2 linked regions of the Mesorhizobium opportunistum WSM2075 genome follow. Each later gene encodes a partner of the first gene's protein in a complex. Links are inferred from orthologs where the notes say so. Each region holds a gene or a part of one and is shown on either strand. Other genes may lie near its edges.

Region 1 (5,110 bases):
GCGGCGCAGCAATGGGCCGCGCTGACGCGGGAGCATCCGTCAGCCGATGGCGATCTGGCGAAAGGGAATTTCGCTGATATCAACGACTGGCGCCGCAAGAAGATATGGTCGCAAGGATCGCGCTGGTCGACCCCGGAGCTGCTCGAGCGCGCCACCGGCGAAAAGCTCAATGCCGCGTATTTTGTCAACCACTTGAAGCAGCGCTACGGCGGCTGAAATCGGCCATCGCGCCATTCCGGTTTTCGGCGACCGGCGGCAACAGCCCGCCGGATCGGAAAACGCCTACTCCGCCGCGCCCCGGAAGGCGCTGGCGCCGGTCTCGAACTGCAGCTTGGCCAACCGTGCATAGATGCCGCCCTTGGCGACGAGACTATGGTGCGTGCCTTCCTCGACGATCGAGCCGCCATCCATGACCAGTATCCTGTCGGCCTTCAGCACGGTCGCCAGCCGGTGGGCGATGACGATGGTGGTGCGGCCCTGCATCAGCCGTTCGAGTGCCGTCTGCACCAGCGTCTCGCTTTCGGCGTCGAGTGCCGACGTGGCTTCGTCGAGCAGCAGGATCGGCGCGTCGCGCAGGATAGCGCGGGCGATCGCCACCCGCTGACGCTGGCCGCCGGACAGCGTCACGCCGCGCTCGCCGACCTGGCTGTCATAGCCTTTGTCGAGCTTGAGGATGAATTCGTCGGCCAGCGCGTCCTTCGCCGCCGCCTCGATCTCGGCTTTGCCGGCGCCCGGCCGGCCAAAGCCGATATTGTCGCGCGCGGTGGCCGCGAAGATGGTGACGTCCTGCGGCACGATCGCGATGCGTCCGCGCACCGAGGCGGGATCGGCCTCGCGCACGTCGACGCCGTCGATCAGCACCTTGCCGGTTTCGGGATCGTAGAAGCGCAAGATCAGCGAGAAAACCGTGCTTTTGCCTGCACCCGAAGGACCGACGATGGCCACCGTCTCGCCGGGCATGACCTGAAAGCTCAGCCCGTGGACAGCAGCGCGGTCGGGTCTGGCCGGATAGGAGAAAGAAACGTCGTCGAAGACGATCGCCCCCCTGGCGACCGCCGGCAGCGGCTTCGGATCGGCCGGCGCCTGGATCGCCGGCTTCTCGGCCAGGATCTCGGTTAGCCGTTCTGCCGCACCCGCGGCTTGCGCAAGTTCGCCCCAGACTTCCGACAGCGCGCCGAGCGCACCGGCGGCGAACACCGAATAGAGCAGGAACTGGCCGAGGGTGCCCGGCGATATCGTGCCTTCCAGCACGTCGCGCGAGCCGAACCACAGCACCGCGACGACGGAAGAGAAGATGGTGAAGATGGCGAAGAAGGTGAGGAAGGAGCGCGCGAAGATCGAGGCACGGGCCGCCTCGAAAGCAGCCTCCACGGCGCTGGAGAAATGGCCGGTGACCAGCTTTTCATTGGTGAAGGCCTGCAAGGTGCGCACCGCGCCGATCTGCTCGCTGGCATAGGCGGTCGCCTCGGCCAGCGTGTCCTGCGCCTGCCTTGACTTGCGCCGCACCGACCGCCCGAAGGCGACCAGCGGCAGCACGATGACGGGAATGGCCGCAATGACCAGGCCCGACAGCTTCGGGCTGGTGACGACCATCATTCCCACCGCGCCCAGGCCAAGGATGACGTTGCGCAGCGCGACCGAGGCGGTGGCGCCGACTGCCGACTTGACCTGCGTGGTGTCGGCGGCGAGCCGCGACACGATCTCGCCCGACTGGGCGGTGTCGAAGAAGGCAGGCGACAGCGTCGTCACATGGGCAAAGACATCGCGCCTGATATCGGCGACGACGCGCTCGCCCAGCGTGATGACGAAATAGTAGCGGCCGGCCGAAGCCGCCGCCAGTATGGCAGCCATTGCCACAAGGGCGGCGAAATATTCGGCGATGAAGATGGTGCTCGATGAGGAGAACCCATGGTCGATCATGCGCCGCACGGCCAGCGGCAGCGCCAATGTCGTTGCCGCCGCGATGGTCAGCGAGATGAGGGCACCGACAACCAGCGTGCGGTAATGCGTTATATAGGGGAACAGGCGGCTGAGCGGCTTGAGCGAGCGTCGACGCTCGTCTGCGCTGCTGGGTTGCGCCATCTCGGTGTTTCCTCTAGCCGCCTCGGTGTGTGCGCCTCAATATGCGCTCGCCGCGGCCTTGTGATTCAATTCCGGCTGATGTATAGGCACGCCGACCGTTTTAGAAGCCGTGGCTCCTCAATAGCTGCGGCTTCGAGTTTTAAAAAGGGGCGCATCGACGCAGGCCATTGGCCCGTGAGCCGCGCCGACAAGCCAGGAACCGAACCATGAAGAGCGCTATTCATCCCGACTACCACACCATCAAGGTCGTCATGACCGACGGCACCGAATACACGACCCGTTCGACCTGGGGCAAGGAAGGCGATACGATGAACCTCGATATCGACCCGACCACCCACCCGGCCTGGACCGGCGGCCAGCAGACCCTGCTCGACCGCGGTGGCCGTCTGTCGAAGTTCAAGAAGCGTTTTGAGGGTTTCGGCCTCTAGACGCACTTCGGCATTGTCGCAGATCAAAAACCCGCCCTCGAGGCGGGTTTTTTTTGTTGTCGCAAGGTAGATCGCGTCACGCTGGCGCCTCTACCTCCCCCTTGTGGGGAGGTCGGACCGAAGGTCCGGGTGGGGTCCGGCGCCGCCCCCACCCCGCTGCTTCGCAGCGACCCTCCCCACGAGGGGGCGGGTGAGAGCATCTTACTCGGCGAGCAATTCCCTCAGCGCCATGCGCTTGTAGGCATCCACCAGTCTGTCGCCCTCCTGCCGCTCGACCGAGATCGCCAGCCGCATCGCGGCTTCGCCCATCTGCCAGACAAGAAACGCCGTGGTCTCCAGCGTCTCTGGATCGGCGCCGGGACGCAATCGCTTCAGCACCGCCACAAGGAATTCAGCGTTGGCTCGGCTGTCGGCGAGTTCCAGCTGGCGCAGCGCCTTGTCGGCCTGCGTGCCCGACCAGATGTCGCGCATCACCGGCTCGGCCAGGAACAGCCGGTAATAGATATCGACCAACTCGGAGAAAGCCCGCCGCAGGCCTTCTGCATCACTGACATCCTTGAGCGCAGCTGAAATGCAGGCCTGGCTCTCGGCGGTGTAGCGCTCGGCCAGCGCCCGGATGATCGCCCGCTTGTCGGGAAAGAACTGGTAGAGCGAGCCGATCGACACGCCTGCCCGTTCCGCCACCTCGCCCATGCGCACAGCATCGCTGCCTTGTTCGGCGATCAGCGCCGAGGCGGCGGCCAGCATGCGCTCGACCCGCTCGCGGCTGCGCTGCTGGCTTGGCGCGCGCCGTGGCGGCGCAAGCTGTTCCTGCGGCGAAACAGGCGCTGCGGTGTCCTCCATGATGGCTCCGATTTCAACAACATGGCCAGGCAATGGCTTGACTCGAAAAATACGAGGGTTTATCACGTTTTGCAAATGTGAGGATTATTCATATTTCTGGAGCAACCGACATGATCGCGAAATCTCTCCCCATCTTGATCTTCTTCGCCGCAATCGGCTCGGGCGTCGTCGGCGGCGTCTTCTTCGCCTTTTCCAACTTCGTCATGCCGGCGCTCGCCCGGCTGCCCGCGGCGGACGGCATCGCCGCGATGAACTCGATCAACGTCACCGTCATCACCCCGGCTTTCATGACCGCACTTTTCGGCACCGGACTGATCTGCCTTGTGCTTATCGCCGGCGCCATCATCGGCTGGAGCCAGCCGAGCTCGTTCTGGCTTCTCGCTGGCGCGCTGATCTATCTCGTCGGCAACCCGATCGTGACCATGGTCTTCAACGTGCCGCTCAACGATGCATTGGCGGCCGTCGACCCGGCCAACAGCGAAGGCGCAATGCTGTGGTCCCGCTACCTTGATGAATGGGTGATGTGGAACCATGTCCGCGCTATCACGGCAATAGCCGCAATGGCATCCTTCTGGTTCGCCGCGCGTTGACGGCAGGAGTCATTTCCAGCGCCTGAAAAGTTCAGGACGATCGTCGGGAGACGCGTTTTGAAGGATCAATATTCGAATATGGCCTTTGGCATGGCAATCGGAGTTGGTGTCGGCGCCGCGATCGGCACCGCCTTGGACGACCTTCCGGTGGGCATTGCCATGGGCATCGCGATTGGCGCCGCCGTCGGTGCATGGCGAGGAAAGTGATGGCAGCGCCGGCGACCCTTACGCCTTCGTCTTCCGGTCGGCATGACCGAGGTCGCGATCCGGGTCGATGACGTCGCGCACCAGTTGCTTCAGTTTGGCCGCATCCGGAAAGCCGCCGTCGCGCTTGCGATCCCAGACCATCACCTCGTTGCAGGAGATGGTGAAGATGCCGCCGGTGCCGGGCACCAGCGTCACTTCGCCGAGATCCGTGCCGAAGGTGGAGAGCAGTTCCTGCGCCATCCAGCCGGCGCGCAGCAGCCATTGGCACTGCGTGCAATAGGTGATGCGGATGCCGGGCAGCCGCTTTTCGTCCACGCCGGGTTGAGCTGCGCTCATGCCGCGCTGAGCTTGGCCAGGGTCGCCTCATCGACTTCGAAGTTGGCGTAAACGCTCTGGACGTCGTCGTCATCCTCGAGCGTGGCGACCAGCTTCATCAGCGACTGTGCGCGCTCCTCGTCGACCGGAACGGTGTTCTGCGGCTTCCAGATCAGCTTGACCGATTCCGCTTCGCCGAGCGAGGCTTCCAGTGCCTTCGACACCTCGCCGAGGTTCTCGAAGGCACAATAGATCGTGTGGCCTTCCTCGTCCGACTCCACGTCGTCGGCGCCGGCTTCGATCGCCGCGTCCATGACCTTGTCGGCGCTGCCGGCCGACGCCGGATAATAGATCTCGCCGGCACGATCCCACATGAAGGACACCGAGCCGGTTTCACCCATTGCCCCGCCGGCCTTGGTGAAGGCGGCGCGCACGTTCGAGGCCGAGCGGTTGCGGTTGTCGGTCAGGGCCTCGACGATGACGGCGACGCCACCGGGACCATAGCCCTCGTAGCGTACGGCTTCATAGTTTTCGGCATCGCCCATCGAGGCCTTGTTGATGGCGCGCTGGATGTTGTCCTTCGGCATCGACACCGCCTTGGCGTTCTGGATCGCCAGGCGCAGGCGCGGGTTCATCGAAGGATCG
Region 2 (2,874 bases), 3.4 Mb from region 1 along the record:
CATCTATGTCCAGGTGATCGACGACGCCAAGGGCCACACCATCGCTGCCGCCTCGACGCTCGAGAAGGACCTCAAGGGTTCGCTCAAGACCGGCGCCGACACCGCCGCCGCCGCCGCGATCGGCAAGCTGATCGCCGAGCGCGCCACCAAGGCCGGCGTCAAGGAAGTCGTCTTCGACCGTGGCCCGTACATCTATCATGGCCGCGTCAAGGCGCTGGCTGAAGCTGCCCGCGAAGGCGGCTTGAGCTTCTGATCTTTCACCGTCGGCGACCCAAAGCGGCGCCGGCAATCAGCAACCCGTGCTTCCGGAAAAGAACAAGGAACAGGATATGGCACAGGAACGTAGGGATGGCGGCCGCGGCCGCGATCGTGAAGAACGCGATGACGGCATGGTGGACAAGCTGGTCCACATCAACCGCGTCGCCAAGGTCGTCAAGGGCGGCCGTCGCTTCGGCTTCGCCGCACTCGTCGTCGTCGGCGACCAGAAGGGCCGCGTCGGCTTCGGTCACGGCAAGGCACGCGAAGTGCCGGAAGCGATCCGCAAGGCAACCGAATCGGCAAAGCGCGACATGATCTTCGTGCCGCTGCGCTCGGGCCGCACGCTGCACCACGACGTCGAGGGACGCTGGGGCGCCGGTCGCGTTCTGCTGCGCGCTGCCAAGCAGGGTACCGGCATCATCGCCGGCGGCCCGATGCGCGCCGTCTTCGAGACGCTCGGCATGCATGACGTGGTCGCCAAGTCGATGGGTTCGTCGAACCCCTACAACATGGTTCGCGCCACCTTCGACGCGCTGAAGAGCCAGATGCATCCCAAGGATGTGGCTGCCGCGCGCGGCATCAAGTATTCGACCCTTCAGGCCCGCCGCGGCACCGCCGTTGCGGCTGAAGAATAGTCGATCTGACCAGGGATTTTGACCATGGCCAAGAAAGCAACCAAGACCATCACCGTTGAGCAGATCGGTTCGCCGATCCGCCGCCCGAAGGAACAGCGCGCGACGCTGGTCGGCCTCGGCCTCAACAAGATGCACAAGCAGCGCACCCTGGAAGATACGCCTTCCGTGCGCGGCATGATCGCTGCCGTTCAGCATCTCGTCCGCGTCGTGGACGAGGGCTGAGCCAAAGCGCAGGAGAACCCAGATGAAACTCAACGATCTGCGTGACAAGGACGGCGCGACGCACTCCAAGAAGCGTCTCGGCCGTGGCATCGGTTCCGGCTCGGGCAAGACCGCCGGTCGCGGCGTCAAGGGCCAGAAGGCGCGCTCCGGCGTCGCCGTCAACGGCTTCGAGGGTGGCCAGATGCCGCTCTACCGGCGCCTGCCGAAGCGTGGCTTCAACAACATCTTCGCCAAGAGCTTCAACGTCGTCTCGCTGGCCCGCATCCAGGTGGCCATCGACGCCAAGAAGCTCGATGCCAAGGCAACCGTGACGGCTGAATCGCTGGTTGCCGCCGGCGTCATTCGTCGCGTCAAGGACGGTGTGCGCATCCTTTCGGACGGCGAGATCAAGGCGAAGCTCGCCTTCGACGTCGCCGGTGCCTCCAAGGCCGCGATCGAGAAGATCGAAAAGGCCGGCGGCTCGGTCAAGCTGCCGGAAAAGGCAGCCGCGGAGTAACGGCAATTTGAAGCGCGACCGGTAAGAATGGGATCCCGTTTTTGCCCACGGTCGCGCTTTGATCTGCTCAATTAAGCGGCCGCGTCAACGCGGCCGCTTGCATGTTTAGAGCCCGGAGCTTATCTCGTGAGCTTCGGTGAAACGCACCGCCTGACCTCACGGGCCATCAAGCGTTACCAAGCGGAGAATCAGGCATGGCTTCGGCTGCTGAACAATTAGCCTCGAATCTGAATTTCTCGGCCTTCGCCAAGGCGGAGGACCTGAAGAAACGCATCTGGTTCACCATCGGCGCGCTGCTCGTCTATCGCCTCGGTACCTACATTCCGCTTCCCGGCATCAATCCCGACGCCTTCGCCCAGGCCTTCTCTTCGCAGAGCAAGGGTGTGCTCGGCATGTTCAACATGTTCGCCGGCGGCGCCGTGCAGCGCATGGCGATCTTCGCGCTCGGCATCATGCCCTACATCTCCGCCTCCATCATCATGCAGCTGATGACCTCGGTCATCCCTTCGCTGGAAGCGCTGAAGAAGGAAGGCGAGCAGGGCCGCAAGGTCATCAACCAATACACGCGCTACGGCACCGTGCTGCTCGCGCTGGTTCAGGCCTATGGCATTTCGGTCGGCCTGGAGAACGGCAACGGCATCGTCAGCGATCCCGGCATGTTCTTCCGCATCTCGACCGTCGTCACCCTGGTCGGCGGCACCATGTTCCTGATGTGGCTCGGTGAGCAGATCACCGCGCGCGGCATCGGCAACGGCATTTCGCTGATCATCTTCTCGGGCATCGTCGCCGGCCTGCCGCATGCCATCTCCGGCACGCTGGAACTCGGCCGCACCGGCGCCCTGTCGACCGGCCTGATCCTGGCGATCATCGTGCTGGCCATCGTCGTCATCGCGCTGATCGTGTTCTTCGAGCGCGCCCAGCGGCGCCTGCTGATCCAATATCCGAAGCGCCAAGTCGGCAATCGCATGTTCCAGGGCGACACCTCGCACCTGCCGCTCAAGCTGAACACGTCGGGCGTCATCCCGCCGATCTTCGCCTCGTCGCTGCTGTTGCTGCCGGCGACCATCGCCGGCTTCTCGCAGACGACCAACATGCCGGCCTGGGCCAGCACCATCCTGGCCTCGCTCGGCCACGGCCAGCCGCTCTACATGGCGTTCTACGCGGCGATGATCGTGTTCTTCGCCTTCTTCTACACAGCGATTGTCTTCAACCCGAAGGACACCGCCGACCAGCTCAAGAAGCACTCGGGCTTCATCCCAGGCT

The links. Proteins that work in one complex are often made in the same cells at the same time.
Region 2: rpmE (region 1) and rplO share a complex: the UniProt entries of both Bacillus subtilis proteins name them as parts of the 50S ribosomal subunit. The link is inferred for Mesorhizobium opportunistum WSM2075 from one-to-one orthologs.

What each region holds. Positions count from the first base shown.
Region 1 is NC_015675.1:1,336,977-1,342,086, reverse strand. Bases 1,119-3,899 are described here. They hold rpmE (50S ribosomal protein L31), read left to right. Parts: upstream 1,119-2,288; coding sequence 2,289-2,510; downstream 2,511-3,899. Other genes in these bases: MESOP_RS06380 (anthrone oxygenase family protein), read left to right, coding at 3,464-3,899; MESOP_RS06385 (TetR/AcrR family transcriptional regulator), read right to left, coding at 2,712-3,353; MESOP_RS06395 (ABC transporter transmembrane domain-containing protein), read right to left, coding at 1,119-2,082. In the rest of the region: MESOP_RS06400 (carboxypeptidase M32), read left to right, coding at 1-216; more of MESOP_RS06395, read right to left, coding at 283-1,118; more of MESOP_RS06380, read left to right, coding at 3,900-3,943; MESOP_RS33395 (glycine zipper domain-containing protein), read left to right, coding at 4,001-4,150; MESOP_RS06375 (Rdx family protein), read right to left, coding at 4,169-4,486; MESOP_RS06370 (YebC/PmpR family DNA-binding transcriptional regulator), read right to left, coding at 4,483-5,110. UniProt on the Bacillus subtilis protein: While neither of the L31 paralogs is essential, this protein does not seem to function as the main L31 protein.
Region 2 is NC_015675.1:4,734,137-4,737,010, reverse strand. It holds rplO (50S ribosomal protein L15), read left to right. Parts: upstream 1-1,137; coding sequence 1,138-1,611; downstream 1,612-2,874. Other genes in the region: secY (preprotein translocase subunit SecY), read left to right, coding at 1,806-2,874; rpmD (50S ribosomal protein L30), read left to right, coding at 918-1,115; rpsE (30S ribosomal protein S5), read left to right, coding at 330-893; rplR (50S ribosomal protein L18), read left to right, coding at 1-253. UniProt on the Bacillus subtilis protein: Binds to the 23S rRNA.